Regions from separate parts of the Vreelandella sp. H-I2 genome, predicted to be linked through region 3. Evidence: predicted binding sites of a transcription regulator. Region 3 holds the regulator's gene; each other region holds the start of a gene.
What was found. Region 3 encodes LexA, which represses DNA repair genes until DNA is damaged. Its sites were predicted from a motif close to TACTGTNTANNTANACAGTA; they were not measured.

Region 1 (5,756 bases), on a different contig from region 3:
TCCAGCCAGGCCAGGCCCCAACTATCTTTGCCGGGAGAGACTGAGACCAGCACGTTGTCGCGGCGTGCATCCAGCAGCGCTTCATCATGCAGCGTGCCGGGGGTGACGATGCGCACAACTTGGCGGTCAACGGGACCTTTGCTGGTAGCGGGGTCACCAATCTGTTCGCAAATAGCCACCGACTCGCCACCGGCGACCAAGCGCGCGAGATAGCCTTCAGCACTATGATAAGGTACACCTGCCATCGGGATCGGTTTGCCCCCCGACTGCCCGCGCTGGGTAAGGGTAATATCCAGTAGTGCGGCGGCGCGTTTGGCGTCGTCGAAAAATAACTCGTAAAAATCCCCCATGCGGTAGAACAGCAGTACCTCGGGGTGTTCGCGTTTGATCTTTAAATATTGCGTGATCATTGGCGTGTTCGGGGGGATGGCCTGTGACATGGGCGTCCTGATTGAGCAATTTCTTTGAGAAAGCTAAACACAGTATTCTACGCTGAACTGACGACTCACTTGAAGGAGCGACATAGTGCCCAGCGTATCTAGTCTGAAAAATCTTGACTTAACCCTGCTCGCACAGCGTTTGGGGCGGCTTTGTCAGCAGTTAAAGGTGGAAATAACCGCTGCGGAATCTTGCACGGGTGGTGGTATCGCCAGCGTGATTACGGGGGTGGCAGGCAGTTCAGCCTATTTCACAACGGGGTATGTCACCTATGCGAACGCAGCTAAGACACGTTTGTTAGGGGTTCCCGAGGCCACGCTGAACGAACACGGCGCGGTAAGTGAAGAGGTGGTAAAAGCGATGGTACAAGGCGCCTGTCAGGAAAGTGGTGCAGGTTTAGGCGTTGCTGTTAGCGGTGTGGCCGGGCCGGATGGCGGCAGTGCTGAAAAACCGGTAGGTACTGTCTGGCTGGCCTGGGGAGATGCCGCCAACCAGCAGGCGGAGTGCTTCCATTTTCCAGGTGACCGCCAGGCGGTGCGCGAGCAGGCAGTGCGCCAGGCATTGGCAGGGCTAGTGGCGCGTCTGGATGCCCGCGTGAAGGAGAGCAAAAAGTAGTCGTAGGAAAATAGTTGTGGGAAAGCGTGATCAAGGATTTGTTTACGGCGCAATCTTTGGCATACTACTGGCTAATTATACAGCTTGTTATGAGGAATCTCTAAATGGCTCAGGATGACAACCGCACTAAAGCGCTAAACGCTGCACTCACCCAAATTGACCGTCAGTTCGGCAAGGGCACTGTTATGCGTCTGGGCGACGCGCCGCGTGTCGTCATGCCGTCGGTTTCCACCGGTTCATTGGGTCTGGATATTGCCCTCGGCATCGGCGGCCTGCCGTTTGGTCGTGTGTGCGAAATATTTGGCCCGGAATCGTCGGGTAAAACGACCCTGACCCTTTCGGTGATTGCTCAGGCGCAGAAGCAGGGCAAAGTGTGTGCCTTCGTTGATGCCGAGCACGCCCTTGACCCTAGCTACGCAGAAAAACTGGGCGTTAATCTGGATGACCTGCTGGTTTCCCAGCCGGACACCGGCGAGCAGGCGCTGGAAATTACCGACATGCTGGTTCGCTCCGGCGGTGTTGACGTGATTGTTATCGACTCGGTCGCAGCTCTAACGCCCCGCGCGGAAATCGAAGGTGAAATGGGTGATGCCCACGTTGGCCTGCAGGCGCGCTTGATGTCTCAAGCACTGCGTAAAATCACCGGCAATATTAAAAATGCTAACTGCCTAGTGATTTTTATCAACCAAATCCGCATGAAGATCGGTGTGATGTTTGGTAGCCCAGAAACCACTACCGGCGGTAATGCACTCAAGTTCTACGCCAGTGTGCGTTTGGATATTCGCCGCACAGGCTCGGTGAAAGTGGGCGATGAAGTCACCGGTAACGAAACCCGCGTAAAAGTAGTTAAAAATAAGGTGGCACCGCCGTTCCGCCAGGCTGAATTCCAGATTCTTTATGGCAAAGGCATTTACCATGCTGGTGAGGTGATTGACCTGGGCGTGCAGTGCAATCTGGTTGACAAAGCCGGTGCATGGTACAGCTACAAAGGTACTAAAATCGGCCAGGGTAAAGCTAACTCAGCGCTGTACCTGGAAGAGCACCCGGAAGTCATGCTCGAGATCGAAACGCAGATTCGTGAACAGCTCCTGGCCAAACCTGATCCGAAGAAGGAAGAGGCATCTGCAGATGCAGCGGCAGAAGTGGATGCTGGTGACGACGATCTGCTGTAAGCCGATCTTCGCTAAGGCAAGCTGATGGCATTTACCTCGCAGCGCGATGCCACTCCTCGTGACATCGCCATTGGCTTACTAGCTCGGCGCGAATATTCTCGCGCTGAGTTAGCCCAACGGCTGAAGAAAAAGTCCTTCGATGATGCGGCTATTGATGAATGCTTAGACACTCTAGCTGAGCAGGCGCTACAGTCAGACGCTCGTTTTGCGGCTAGTTTTGTGCGCTCGCGTATTTTGCGTGGCCAAGGCGTTATTCGCATTAAAGGCGAGTTGCGTCAACGCGGCGTTGATCAAGAAACGCTCAATGCCGCTTTTGAAGCGGTGGAAGAGAATGAGCAAGTTGATTGGTTTGAATTAGCCCGCGATACGCTTGCGCGTCGTTTTGACAGCCCCGGCGAAACACCTAAAGAACGTGCTCGGCGCGAGCGCTTTCTGGCCAGCCGTGGCTTTGATTTTGAACAAATTCGCTACGCGCTCTCCTGTTTGTAATTTCTCTTCTCCTGCCCGTTAACACCTCCCTCCTTACATTTTTAATCGCGCTTTAATACGCTTGTTCACCTAGCTGTTTGCCTCTCTGCCACTAAGTGCGGCTTTAGTCGTTTGACAACTGCGCTATAATGGCTGCTTTGCGACCCCTGAGGGTAGCGTCGACAGCGCCCTGGGACATCACGCTTTCTTGTTACGGATACCCTATGAAAAGCGCAGAGATTAGACAGGCCTTTCTCTCTTTCTTTGAAGAGCAAGGGCATACCATTGTACCCACCGGCCCTTTAGTGCCGGGCAACGACCCCACGCTACTGTTTACCAATGCTGGCATGGTGCCGTTTAAAGATGTATTTCTGGGACGGGATCCGCGCCCTTACGTGCGCGCCACCTCTGCGCAGCGCTGCGTGCGCGCGGGCGGTAAGCATAATGACTTAGACAATGTCGGCTATACCGCACGTCACCATACCTTCTTTGAAATGCTGGGTAATTTTAGCTTTGGTGATTACTTCAAGCGTGATGCCATTCGCTTTGCCTGGGTGTTCCTGACCGAAACGCTGGGACTACCCAAAGAAAAACTCTGGGTAACGGTGCACATTAGCGATGACGAAGCCGAGCACATCTGGAAAGATGAGATTGGCATTGATCCTGAGCGCTTCTCCAAACTCGATGAAGATAATTTCTGGCAGATGGGTGACACCGGCCCCTGTGGCCCCAGCTCGGAAATCTTTTTTGACCATGGCCCCGAGGTTTGGGGTGGCCCGCCAGGCAGCCCGGAAGAAGATGGTGATCGCTACATCGAAATCTGGAACTTGGTGTTCATGCAGTTTGATCGCGATGCCCAAGGTACGCTCAATCCGCTGCCTAAGCCGTCTATCGATACCGGTATGGGCTTAGAGCGGGTGGCCGCTGTCATGCAAGGCGTGCACTCAAACTATGAAATCGATCTGTTTCAAAACTTGCTGCAAGCCGCCGCCAAAGCTACCGGACATCCGGATATCGCCACACCTTCTCTGCGCGTGATTGCAGACCATATCCGCTCCTGTGCTTTCCTGATTGCTGATGGCGTGCTGCCTTCCAACGAAGGGCGTGGCTATGTGCTGCGTCGTATCATTCGCCGCGCGATTCGTCATGGTCATAAGCTGGGCGCAGTAGAGCCGTTCTTTCACAAGCTAGTCGATGCGCTGGACGCCGAAATGGGCGATGCCTATCCAGAGCTTCGTGAGGCACGTGCTCAAATCGCACGCGTACTGCTGAAAGAAGAAGAGCAGTTTGCGCGCACGCTGGATCACGGGATGGGGTTGCTGAATGCGGCGCTAGCTGAGCTCGATGGCAAGGTACTGCCGGGTGAGACGGTATTTAAGCTTTACGATACCTATGGTTTCCCTTTTGACCTTACCGCCGATGTTTGCCGTGAGCGCGGCGTTACCCTCGATGAAGAGGGCTTTCAACAAGCATTGGAGGCTCAGCGCGACCGCGCTAGGGCGGCCAGCCAATTCGGCGCCGACTATAGCGCCTCTATTGAACTGGATGGCGAAACGGCCTTTACCGGTTATGACCGTTTAGAAGACCAAGCCAAGGTGACGGCATTGGTCGACAGCGAAGGCAATGCACTGGCTGCGCTGGAAACAGGCCAAAAGGGCGTCGTGGTATTGGATCGCACGCCGTTTTACGGTGAGTCGGGCGGGCAGGTAGGTGATACGGGCTATCTGTATGTCGACGGAGGACGCTTTCAGGTCACCGATACCCAAAAGCAGCGCGGTCATCACTTTCATCAAGGCATGATGGTAGAGGGCTCACTGAGTGTTGGCGCCAGTGTGCGTGGCGAAGTAGATGCCAGTTTGCGAACGGCAACCATCCGCAATCACTCGGCAACACACCTGCTGCATAAAGCGCTACGTATGGTGTTGGGCGATCACGTTCAGCAGAAAGGTTCGCTGGTCAATGCAGAGCGCCTGCGTTTCGATTTTAGCCACTTTGAGCCAATGACCGCTGAGCAACTAGCGGAAGTCGAACGGCTGGTTAACGAGCAGATTCTGGCCAACGCACCGACTCAGATCGAGCAAATGAGCCTTGATCAAGCCAAAGCCAAAGGTGCAGCGGCGTTGTTTGAGGCTAAGTACGCCGAAAACGTGCGCGTACTGACTATCGGCGCCGATGACTTCTCTATTGAGTTATGTGGTGGTACCCACGTGGCGCGCAGTGGCGATATTGGCTGCTGTCATGTGGTGAGCGAAGTAGGCATTGCTTCCGGTGTACGTCGTATTGAAGCGATTACCGGTGAAAACGCGCTGACCTACTTCCGCGAACAGGAAGCATGTCTTGAGCGCTTGAGCGAACGTTTGAAGACCAAGCCCGAGCAGGTTGAAGCACGTGTGGAGTCACTGGTTGAGCGTAACCGTAGCCTGGAAAAAGAGCTCGAACAGCTTAAAGCGAAGCTGGCCAGCGCTGCAGGCAGCGATATGCTCAGTCAGGTGCAAGAGATTAATGGCGTTAAACTCCTGGCAACTCAGCTGGAGGGCGTTTCAGGCAAAGACCTGCGCGGCATTCTTGATCAGCTTAAAAACAAGCTCAGTTCAGGCGTCATTATTCTCGGCGTTGCAGACCAAGCCGCTGGCAAAGTAAGCCTGATCGCCGGGGTAACCCAAGACTTGACCAGTCAAGTGAAGGCCGGTGAGCTGGTTAACCATGTTGCCTCCCAAGTGGGAGGGAAGGGCGGCGGCCGCCCCGATATGGCGCAAGCGGGGGGTAGTCAGCCCGATGCCTTGCCGGATGCGTTGAAGAGCGTACCGGTCTGGTTGGAAAACGTGCTTAGCTAAACCTCCAGGCCGGTGGCATGATTGTCGCCGGCCTTATTTGTGGCAATTTCACCCTAAATTCCCGAACGCATAGGAAAAACGGCATATGGCACTATACGTACAGAAGTTCGGCGGCACTTCGGTGGGCTCTGTCGAGCGTATCAAGGCCGTAGCGGAAAAGGTTAAGGGCTTCCGCGATCAAGGCCACCAGGTCGTAGTCGTGGTCTCCGCTATGAGCGGCGAAACCAAC
Region 2 (5,756 bases), on a different contig from region 3:
GATTGCGCTTGAGTGCACTATCAGCAACCGGACGAAACGCCGTGGAGTGAACGGGCACGCCCGCTGCCGAAAGGTCGTAATAGCCAACCGGCTCCATCCCCATCACCGCGAACATGCGGCGTAGCATGGCAAGCTCGTCTGCGCTGCCCACTCGGATGGCGCCGTGTCGCTCTACATTGATCCGCGTCAGCTCATCGCTATCCTGCAGCGTACTGTTAAGCGCAGGATTAGCAGCTAGCACCTCTCTATTAACAGCCTCAACCAGCGACAATAAAGTGCCGTATTGCGGTACCTCCTGCTGATACATCGCCGACATCGCGCTGGAAAACTGGTCGCGGATTTTATCGCTGCTAACGTACACTGAACTCATCGAGTTATCCTTTTAATAAACGGCTATACCTGATCAAAAAAGCTATACCTGACCATAAAAGACGATACCTACATAGTAGCGCTATCGGCATATTAACGATTTCACATTTTCCGCCCCTTGCTACACATTAAAACCATAAAAAAATCGTTGTAAAAAGCCGCCCTCAACCCTTAATAGACGACCACCTTAAGCTGCTACATTAGTACTTGACCTTATTATTATAGGCATAGCACCCATGACGCCTCCTCTTTATCTCGGTTTGCCCATGTGGGCCAATCGAGACTGGCTCGGCAGCCTTTATCCGCGCCATGCCAAGACAGCGCTATTAAGCGATTATGCATCGGTCTTTTCGAGCGTTGAGGGCAACACCACGTTTTATAGCGGTATTCCAAAGCCGGAAACGGTAGCCGCCTGGGCGCAACAAGCACCGCCCCACTTTCGTTTCTGTTTTAAATTACCTGCCAGCGTCACCCATGACCAACGGCTAACGCGGTTAGAAGATGCATGGGCTTTTTTAGCCGCGCTAGAACCGCTGCATGAATGTCTTGGCCCAACCATGGTTCAACTACCCCGCGATTTTGGCCCCCAAGAGCTTCCTCAGCTTGAGGCGTTGCTCGCCGCTTGGCCGGCCCAATTACCTTGCGCGGTAGAGGTACGCCACCCTGCGTTTTTCCACAAAGGGAGCGCAGAAATTGCTCTTAACCGCCTGTTGATAACTTATTCGGCCAACCGCGTAATGCTTGATGTTCGTCCGCTCTTCTCAACCCCAGCAAATGACCATATGGGCCTGGCTCATGCCCAACAAGAAAAGCCGAAACTCCCACTCCACGTGCTTTCCACGGCAAATTATCCGGTGATTCGCTTCATTGGCCATATTGACAAAACAATAAACAGTGGCTACTTCACCGCCTGGAAGGCTCAACTAAAGCTGTGGATAAATCAGGGGAAAACCCCTTTCTTATTTGTGCATACTGCAGATAATCGTGAGTCCCCACAGATGGCCCGTTTACTTTATAACGCGCTCGGAGAAGTGACCTCATTGCCTCCCCTTGACCCCTTTCCAGGCGAAAAGCAAAGCCAGCTGTTTTAGCCCTCCTTTTTAGGTCAGCTAACTGGCATGCTTGCAGTTGATCAGATAAATTGCGCTTACTTTCGGAAAAGGACGCTGGCAATAACGCTATTTTCCGAAAACTCGCGTGCACAGCACGCAGTAACGTACACAACAATCGACTAAATGGGTGATGTATGGCGAAGCTTGCACATGCGCAGTGGTCATCGCGGATGACCTTTGTGCTGGCCGCCGCTGGTTCAGCGGTGGGCCTAGGGAATATCTGGAAATTCCCCTACATGGTGGGCGAAAGCGGGGGGGCTGCTTTCGTATTTGTCTATCTACTCTGCATCGCGCTGATTGGCTTGCCCATTCTCGTTTCTGAGTGGCTACTGGGGCGTCGTGGCCAGAAGAACCCTGCCAGCACGATGTCAGAGTTGGCCCGCACAGCGAATAAACCTAAAGCATGGGCCATTGTTGGCATTAGCGGCATTATCGGGGCCTTTTTGATCTTGTCGTTTTACAGCGTGATTGGCGGCTGGTCGCTTTACTACACTTTAAATTCGGTGAGCGGCGCGTTTAGTGGTCAAGACGCCGACGGCATTGGCGCACTGTTTAATGGCATGCTCAGTAACCCAGGCTTACTATTACTGGGTCACTCGGTCTTTATGCTGTTGGTTATTGGCATTGTCGCCCGCGGTGTTACGAAAGGCCTTGAGGGTGCTGTGCGAATTTTGATGCCGGTCCTCGCAATGCTGCTCGTTGTGCTGATCGGTTACGGTATGTCGACCGGGCACTTTGGCGAAGCGTTGACCTATATGTTCAACCCGGACTGGAGCAAGCTCACAGCAGAGACCGTGCTAGCCGCCCTGGGTCACGCCTTCTTTACCCTCTCTTTGGGAATGGGCATCATGATGGCTTACGGCTCGTATCTGGGCAAAGACATCAACCTGCTGCAAACCGCCCGTACGGTTATCATCATGGATACCGTCATCGCCCTCGGTGCTGGGTTAGCCATTTTCCCTATTGTATTTGCCAACAATCTGGATCTTGCCTCAGGTCCTGGGCTGATTTTCGTCACGCTGCCGTTGGCGTTTGGCAATATGGATGGCGGCTTAATCTTAGGCTTGATGTTCTTCTTGCTGCTGACGTTTGCCGCGCTGACCTCGGCGATATCACTGCTTGAGCCGGTGGTTGAGTTCATTGAAGAGCGTACGCCGCTCAGCCGTGTCATGGCAACGGTTGTGGCAGGTGTAGGCGCCTGGTTACTGGGCATTGCGGCACTGCTTTCGTTCAATGTGTGGAGCGAGCCACTCATGTTTGGGCTAGGCGTGTTTGATTTGCTGGATACGCTGACCAGCAAAATAATGCTGCCTCTGACGGGGCTAGGTGCGATTCTTTTCACCGCTTGGTGCTTAGAGCGCAACAGTGTCGAAGCCGAACTAGGCCTTTCCGCGACCGGCAAGAGCGTATGGAACATCATCGCGCGCTATTTAGCGCCCGCTGGCGTTATTGCCGTATTTGTGACTGGGCTTATTTAAGATAAGCCGTCACTACTCTGCCATTTGCTAATCTCAGTGCAATTCGCTCTCTTGCCGATCTTCATCAGGCAAGGGGGCGATGTCTCGCGATAGTTTCTGAAACTCTCTGTGCAGCTCAATACCACGGCGCGCTCTTAAGCTGCGCTGGGCAGCGCTACGCTGTCGTTGAGCATGCTCATCCACTTGTAAACTCATAAAAATGTCGAGCAATTCGCTTTTAACCGAGGTGATTCGTTCGACGTTTCTCATAATCGACGTTCCTCCAGATGAATATGCCTACGTCCACCTGCATTCGTGACGACTGTTATGATGCAGTGCGGCACTTCAATTATTACTATAACCTACTTGACAAAATGATGACCAATCTTAAAAAAAAGGGCTAACGGCCTTTAAACGTTACCCCTTACACCGCTTTCCATGCCCATTTACGCTATCAGTCAGGCATACTGTCGAAATGCTAGAGGTAGCCAAGTCTGTGTAGAGAGCCAAGGAGCTGAACGTGAGTCGCGCCCTGTTCGATGAAATGAGACGCCGCATGGAGCACTTTAGACGCTCCGAGCAAAAGGTGGCGCGGTTTGTACTGCGCAATCCAGAAGAGGTCATCCACATGCGTATTGTGGATTTGGCCACCGAAGCCACCGTTAGCGAACCCACTGTGGTGCGCTTTTGTCGTGCGTTGGGTTGCAATGGTTTTCAGGATTTCAAGCTACAGCTGGCGCAAATGCTGGCCAGCGGCAGCCAATTTGCACAGTTTTCCATGAACGATAGCGACTCTGTTGCTGAGTTCTCCCACAGCATTTTTGACTCTACCGTGGGCACGTTGCTGTCTGTGCGCGACCGGCTTGATAACGACTCCTTAGGCCGCGCAGTTAATGCCTTGGCAATGGCTAATCGCGTGGAGTTTTACGGCTTTGGCGCATCTGGTGCTGTGGCCTTTGATGCCCAGCACAAGTTTTTCCGCCTGCAAATTTCCACCTCAGCCTACGCCGACCCGCATATGCAGAATATGTCGGCGGTGACCTTAAAAGAGGGCGATGTGGTCGTAGCGATTTCACAAACCGGGCGCACCAAAGCGTTGGTTGCCAGCGTGCGCCTGGCTCGTGAAGCGGGCGCGACAGTCATAGGCCTCTGCCCCAGCGGCTCACCACTCGCTGAAGAGGTCAGCCTGCCGCTGTATATCGATGTCCACGAGGACACCGAAATTTACACGCCGCTTAGCTCACGCATCGCTCATCTAGTACTCATCGACGTACTCGCTGTCGGCGTGGCCAAAACCCGCGGCCCGAAACTCGCCGAACAGCTCAAAGCGGTTAAAAAGAGCCTCAACACGCTGCGCTTTCCTGAAGAGTCCTAGACTTTACCCATACGTTCTGGATAACCGGGTGCGAGGGCAGGTTGAAGCGAGGGTCTTTTGACAGGGATGTCAAAAGTAGCGCCCATGGATGGGTTCACAGCGCCCTCGCGGAAACCTGCCCTCGTCACAGAGGCAGGAAGATTACCACACCTGTATACACAGCCAGTTCGCTGGCTGTGCTAGACTAGCCGCCTATTTTTTGATCCGGCAGCGGCTACTATGGACGACGTCACGGCGATTCTCGATCAGCTCAACTCCGCCCAGCGCGAAGCAGTGAGCGCCCCCCAAGGCAACCTATTGGTGCTCGCAGGCGCAGGCTCCGGCAAGACCCGCGTGTTGGTCCATCGCATCGCCTGGATGATGCAGGCGGAAGGGCTATCTCCCTACGCACTGCTGGCGGTTACCTTTACCAATAAAGCTGCCAAAGAGATGCGGACACGTCTTGAGGCGCTGCTCAGCCTCTCGATGCGTCATGTGTGGGTGGGCACCTTTCACTCCATTGCCCACCGTCTGCTACGCACCCACTGGCAGGACGCCCGGCTGCCGCAACACTTTCAGATTATCGATTCTGATGATCAGCTACGTCTGGTCAAACGGCTGCTGAAAGATTATTCGATTGATGACGAACGCTACCCGCCGCGCCAGGTGCAGCATTTTATTTCCGGCTGCAAAGAGGAAGGACTGCGCCCACATCAGGTTAACGTCGATGGCGATGGCTACATGGGCCAAATGGTCGAGCTCTACGAGCGCTACCAGCTTACCTGCGAGCGCGGCGGCCTGGTCGATTTCGGTGAATTGCTGCTGCGAAGCCTTGAGCTGCTGCGCGATAACCCAGCGCTTTTGAAGCATTACCAAGAGCGTTTTGGCCATGTCCTAGTAGACGAGTTCCAAGACACTAATACGTTGCAATATGCCTGGTTGAAGCTGCTAACGGGCATGAAGACCCCTATGACCGCTGTCGGTGATGACGACCAGTCGATCTACGGCTGGCGCGGCGCCAAAGTAGAGAATATCAGCCGCTTTGAGCAGGAATTCCCGCAAACCCATACGGTGCGTCTAGAGCAGAACTATCGCTCCACCAGCGCCATCCTGGAAGCCGCCAATACGCTGATCAGCCACAACAGCGAGCGGATGGGCAAAAACCTATGGACCGATGGCATCGAAGGCGAACCGATCTCGATCTATGCCGGGTTTAACGACCTGGAAGAAGCCCGCTATATCGTCGACACCATCAAAGAGAAAGTCGATGAAGGCTTTAACCGCCGCGATATTGCCATTCTCTACCGCTCCAACGCCCAATCGCGACTGTTGGAAGAGACGCTGATTCGCCAAGGCATGCCCTATCGTATTTACGGCGGTCACCGCTTCTACGAGCGTCTGGAAATCAAGAATGCTCTGGCCTACCTTCGCCTGATGATCAATCGCGATGACGATGCCTCCCTT
Region 3 (5,756 bases):
TTAAGCCGTAACAGCCCTGCCGCAAGAGGGGTGGCATAAATGGGACAGTTCCACAGCGGCCATAGCCAAGCAACAGCCCCAATGTGATCTTCATGTCCATGAGTGATAAACAGTGCTTTCGGCACGATGCCCAGTGCCTTCGGTGTATCAACATTGGGCACCTGGAGCGGCGAGTCGGGGAGGTCTTGGCGAATCATCATGCCGCAGTCAACGGCAATCCAGTGATCGTCATAGCCGTATAGCGTTAGATTCATACCAATCTCACCGCATCCCCCCAGCGGCAGCATGCGCAGCGGCGGACGACGACGGGGACGAATTTGAACGCGTGGTGAATGCATTAGTTATGAAAAGCCTAAAAAGTAGTGCCTTAACTATACGGGAAGGCAGGGGCGGCTAACAATCATCCATGGCCTTCCGATACACTATGCAGTCTGGTTAACATCCTAAGCCGCTGGTTTGTAATAATTACCTTAGAAGCAAGTCAAGAGTAGCTCACATGTCTCATTATTATCGTTTAGTTGTGTCCTGTCCTGATCGGGTGGGTATTGTTGCGCGAGTATCGAGTTTCATTGCCCAGCAGGGTGGGTCCATTACTGAAGCAAGTCAGCACTCAGATTTAGAAACTGGCTGTTTTTTTATGCGTTACGAAATATTGGCGGATTCCGTGGGCATGTCGGTAGAAGCGTTACGTGTAGCATTTGAACCGGTGGCCAGCGAATTCAATATGCAGTGGTCACTGGTCGATACCCAGAAGCGACGACGAGTGGTGCTAATGGTGTCGCGAGAGTCGCACTGCTTGGTAGATCTACTTTATCGCTGGCAAGCGGGTGAGCTGGATTGCGATATTGTCGGTGTTATCTCTAACCATGACGATATGCGTTCACTGACAGAATGGTATGGCATTCCCTACCATCATGTTCCGGTTGACCCTGAAAACAAGCAGGCGTCGTTTGCGGAAGTACAGGTTGAGATTGACAATGCTCGTGCTGACTGCATCGTGTTGGCGCGTTATATGCAAATTTTGCCACCTGAATTATGCACGCGTTATGCGGGGCGAGTAATTAATATTCATCACAGTTTCTTGCCCTCGTTCGCTGGCGCTAAGCCTTATCACCAGGCTTACCAGAGGGGAGTTAAACTGATTGGAGCTACCTGCCACTACGTAACGGAGGAACTCGACGCGGGTCCTATCATCGAACAGGATATTCATCGCGTTAGTCACTGTCATACGCCCACCGATTTAGTACGCTTCGGCCGTGATGTGGAGAAAGCGGTACTCGCTCGGGGATTGCGGTGGCATTTAGAGGATCGGGTACTGGTCCATGGCAACAAAACTGTGGTGTTTAGTTAATACTTATTGAACCGAGAGGCCACCATGTCATTTGCGCAAAGTGTATTAGCGCCCTGGATGCTGCTGCTCACCTCGCTCCTCTCGTTAGGAGTTGTTGTTTGGGTAATTAGTCGGCGGCCGTGGCAGGCCTTGAGGGGAGACGTCGCGCTTCAGCACCGTTGGCTAGGCGCGACGCTGGCGGTGGTGCTGATGTGGCAGCTGCGTGCTCAGGCGGTTGATTGGCTAACGTTACATCTGGTCTTTACGGTATTGCTGACACTTGTGTTTAAGGCGCCCCTAGCGCTGATCAGTAACGTACTTATTAATATTGCTATGGTATTGATCGGTCGCAATGAGTGGATGCTGCTGGGAGCTAATATTCTTGTCACAGGAATAGTGCCTGCTGCGATCATTGGCACGGTGTGGCGGTTGGTAGATCGGCGCCTACCGGATAATCTGATGGTATTCCTATTTGTCTGCGGCTTTTTCGGCTCTGCACTGGCAACGCTGGGAGGAGGGTTAGCTGCAGTGTTGCTGATAGTCGTCGCGGGTACTGATCCTGATGCTGTCTATTTGGCTCAGGAGTATGCGCGCTTCCTACCCCTATTAATGCCATCCGAGGCGCTACTAACCGGCATGCTGCTGAGTATTCTGCTAGTTTACCATCCTGATTGGGTGGCCACTTTCAATGACCACCGCTATATCGACCTGCAGTAACGCCAGTTTTAGCCGAGCGCCTGCCCGTTACCACCGCGAATGACGCCGACGCCGACGCCTTCGATATCGAGTGACTGATAGCGCAGATCTATTTCGATTGGCGCAAAGTCGGAATTTTCTGCAAACAGGGTTACCTGATGCCCCTGGCGTTTGAAGCGTTTAACGGTCACTTCATCCTCCAGACGAGCAACCACGATCTGTCCATCACGTACCCGCTCGGTGCGGTGAACTGCCAACAAGTCACCTTCTAAGATGCCGATATCTTTCATTGATAAACCACGTACACGCAGTAGGTAGTCAGCTTTTGGTGTGAAGTATTCTGGTGGTAATGGGCAGTAGCGATCAATATGCTCGGCGGCCAGTATAGGGCTGCCTGCCGCCACTTCTCCAATCACCGGTAGGCCTGTGGGCAGCGGCTCTACATTGGAGGGTACGGTCGTGGTGGCACTATCCAGGGCTTCTTGGGGCTCTTGGTTGGGCAGGCGGATGCCGCGAGAGGTATTGCGGATAATACGAATAACCCCCTTGCGCTCAAGTGCGCGCAGGTGTTCTTCAGCCGCATTAGGAGAACGGAAGCCAAGCGCTTTAGCAATCTCGGCGCGCGTAGGAGGGTAGCCAAATTCGCCCATGGTCTTAACGATAAAATCAAAGACATGCTGTTGGCGAGCGGTTAGTGGACGCGACATACCAGACTCCATAATTTGTAAATTGATAGTGAACTGACAGTAACAAAGATAAATGTCGAATTAATCGATAAGTGGTTAAGTATACAGTATGTTCCTCTGTCCAGTATATGGCCTGTCAATCCTCATTTTCTCTACCCGGGCAATTTTAGTCATCGTTTTAAACTAAGTTTTTTCTTATGCAAGACGCCATATTTCATTAGTAAATCAAGCGTTGAGCCTGCCAAGTTTATAGAATAGTATTTTGCTATGTTTTAAACACTTGTTTCCCTGGAGAGCGCTATGGCTCAGTCTGATACGGTGACCCGTATACTCGATACCGCTGAAGTGCTGTTTGCAGAGCGTGGTTTTGCTGAAACCTCGCTGCGCAACATCACTAGTAAAGCGCGCGTCAACTTGGCGGCCGTGAACTACCATTTTGGCTCTAAGAAAGCCTTAATTCAGGCTGTGTTTTCTCGCTATCTAGATCCTTTTACAGTGCGTTTTCACACGGCACTTGATGAGCTTGAAGCCCAGCATAAAGGGCACGTTGTGCCGCTTGAAACGTTACTCGAAACAATGGCAACAACCGTTCTGGCTGTGCCGGCTGAACGCAACAGTCTCAAAGTATTCATGCGCTTACTTGGACTGGCCTACAGCCAAGCACAAGGGCATCTTCGACGCCATATTCAACAAGAGTATGGCGATGTGTTTGCCCGTTTCACGGAGCTTGTGCGTCAGGCGACACCAGACCTGCCTGACGCGGAACGCTTTTGGCGACTACACTTTATGCTTGGTACCGTGATATTTACCCTGTCAGGCCTCGATGCATTGCGAGATATCGCGGAAAAGGATTATCACGAGCAGGTCACTGTGCGGGATTTAGTAAGGCGGTTGCGTCCGGTGGTAGTTGCTGCCATGAATGCACCGTTACCTCCTGCCCTCGAAGAAGGAAAACATGCGAACGCCCAAGCTAGCTGAGCTACCTCCAACTGAAAACATCTGGCTGGAGATTGATACCACTCAACAGCTAATGCGCTGCTGGTGGGGCGCGAAAGTGCTTCATGAATACGCGATATCTTCCGGTGCCGCCGGTAATGGAGAGCAAAATGGGAGTGGTAAAACACCCCATGGTTGGCACTATGTACGAGCCGCTATTGGTGCTGATAGACCGGAAAATGCCGTTTTTCGGGGCCGACGCTGGACTGGCGAGGTATTTTCACCTGCGCTAGACGAGATTTATCCAGGGCGTGACTGGATTTTAACCCGTATTTTGTGGCTTTGCGGGTTAGAAAGGGGAGTGAACCGCGGAGGCCAGGTAGACTCGCAACGGCGCTATATCTACCTGCACGGTACGCCACCTGATCAGCCGATGGGTGTTGCTGCTTCCCATGGCTGTATCCGTTTACGTAACAGTGATTTGCTGACTATCTTTTCGTTAGCAGTGCCGGGTACCCCGGTTTGGTTGCATGGCGGTCGGCAGTGTTTTGACTAACCAGGCTGTGACTGACAGTAACAACCGTTAATGTGTCTCAGATTTTGACTCTGCTAGACGATCGTCTAGAATCATCGCCCCTTTTAATGGACCTATCACGATGACTCAACCGTTAGGCCCGGTCATGCTGGACCTTGAAGGCCCTAAATTGACGGCTGCAGAAAAGCGCTTACTACTTGAACCGACGGTAGGGGGCGTTATTTTATTTGCCCGTAATGTCGAGAATGGCTATCAGGTTCGCCAACTCTGCAGCGATATTCGCCGTGTGCGTGCTGATTTACTGCTGGCAGTCGATCAAGAGGGCGGACGCGTTCAGCGTATTAAAGAAGGGTTGACCCGTCTTCCTGCCATGGCGCGCATTGGCGAGCGCTATCGCGACAATCCCGAAGATGGCTTGTCGTTAGCAAAAGATGCTGGGTGGTTATTGGGAATGGAAATGGCCGCCTGCGGGTTGGACTTAAGTTTTGCTCCCGTACTGGATGTTGAAAGCGGTGTCTCAAGTGTTATTGGTGATCGTAGTTTTAGCAGTGATCCCCAGCACGTGGCGCAATTGGGCAGCGCGTTTGTTCAGGGCCTACACGATGCAGGTATGGCGGCGGTGGGTAAGCACTTCCCTGGCCACGGTGGGGTAGCCGCAGACTCTCACGTCGCACTGCCGGTGGATGATCGTCCGCTAGAGGTTATTAAACGGCATGACCTGATACCCTTTGCCCAGCTAGCCACACAGCTAGAAGGCGTAATGCCTGCGCATGTGATTTACAGTGCTTTCGATAAGCGCCCGGCAGGCTTTTCGCCTAATTGGCTCGGTATGTTGCGCGAATCGCTGGGGTTCAAAGGCTGTGTGTTTTCCGACGACTTAAGCATGGCGGGCGCCCACGAAGCGGGCGATCCTAAAGCGCGCGCTCAAGCGGCGCTAGCGGCAGGCTGCGATATGCTGTTGGTATGTAATGATCGTGCTGCCGCGCTTGAAGTGATGCTGGCGTGCCAGGGTATAGATACCAAACGTCCCGCTAAACTGCGCTATAGCCGTGCGCGGCCTGATTTAGACGCGCTGAGTGCGCTGGGCCGTTGGCGCCGTGCTCACGCTAAGTTGGAAGCGCTGGCGAACCAGTCAAACCCCAGCGCTATTTAGCCACGTATTGTAGCAAATACAGTTTATAACCCGCCCTGGAGTTGGTAGATGTCAAAGTTGGATAAAGAGGCGTTAGAATCGCTAGACTCAATGCGTGAGTTGATGGATAACGCCGACTGTTTAATTTCTCAACAAGAGGTAGAACTTGCTCTTGATCGCATGGCGGAAGCAATCACTCGTGATTTAGGCGATAAACTGCCGGTTTTTTATTGTGTAATGAATGGTGGCTTGATTACGACAGGGCATTTGCTCACCCGTTTAGGCTTCCCGCTGGAAGTGGACTATCTACATGCCACGCGTTACCGCAATGAATTCCGTGGGGGTGAGCTTTTTTGGCGTGTTTCTCCAGAAGTACCCATGGCAGGCCGCCATGTGGTAATCGTTGACGATATCCTGGACGAAGGCGCGACACTGGCGGCC

Region 1: the regulator LexA is predicted to act here: its motif matches at 1,119-1,138, upstream of recA (recombinase RecA).
Region 2: the regulator LexA is predicted to act here: its motif matches at 4,462-4,481, upstream of uvrD (DNA helicase II).

Annotation. Positions count from the first base shown of each region.
Region 1 covers NZ_JBRAMC010000001.1:636,929-642,684, reverse strand. Annotated here, with positions in the region: gene mutS (DNA mismatch repair protein MutS) at 1-440, opposite strand, end outside; gene ACUVOF_RS03120 (CinA family protein) at 523-1,053, shown strand; gene recA (recombinase RecA) at 1,158-2,225, shown strand; gene ACUVOF_RS03110 (regulatory protein RecX) at 2,250-2,714, shown strand; gene alaS (alanine--tRNA ligase) at 2,918-5,527, shown strand; gene ACUVOF_RS03100 (aspartate kinase) at 5,613-5,756, shown strand, end outside.
Region 2 covers NZ_JBRAMC010000008.1:279,097-284,852, forward strand. Annotated here, with positions in the region: gene hglS (2-oxoadipate dioxygenase/decarboxylase HglS) at 1-370, opposite strand, end outside; gene ACUVOF_RS19515 (DUF72 domain-containing protein) at 606-1,460, shown strand; gene ACUVOF_RS19520 (sodium-dependent transporter) at 1,616-2,959, shown strand; gene ACUVOF_RS19525 (PA3496 family putative envelope integrity protein) at 2,993-3,208, opposite strand; gene hexR (transcriptional regulator HexR) at 3,459-4,313, shown strand; gene uvrD (DNA helicase II) at 4,533-5,756, shown strand, end outside.
Region 3 covers NZ_JBRAMC010000007.1:38,552-44,307, reverse strand. Annotated here, with positions in the region: gene ACUVOF_RS17050 (ribonuclease J) at 1-254, opposite strand, end outside; gene purU (formyltetrahydrofolate deformylase) at 497-1,351, shown strand; gene ACUVOF_RS17040 (energy-coupling factor ABC transporter permease) at 1,376-2,047, shown strand; gene lexA (transcriptional repressor LexA) at 2,056-2,733, opposite strand; gene ACUVOF_RS17030 (TetR/AcrR family transcriptional regulator) at 3,013-3,690, shown strand; gene ACUVOF_RS17025 (L,D-transpeptidase family protein) at 3,668-4,204, shown strand; gene nagZ (beta-N-acetylhexosaminidase) at 4,305-5,336, shown strand; gene ACUVOF_RS17015 (hypoxanthine-guanine phosphoribosyltransferase) at 5,385-5,756, shown strand, end outside.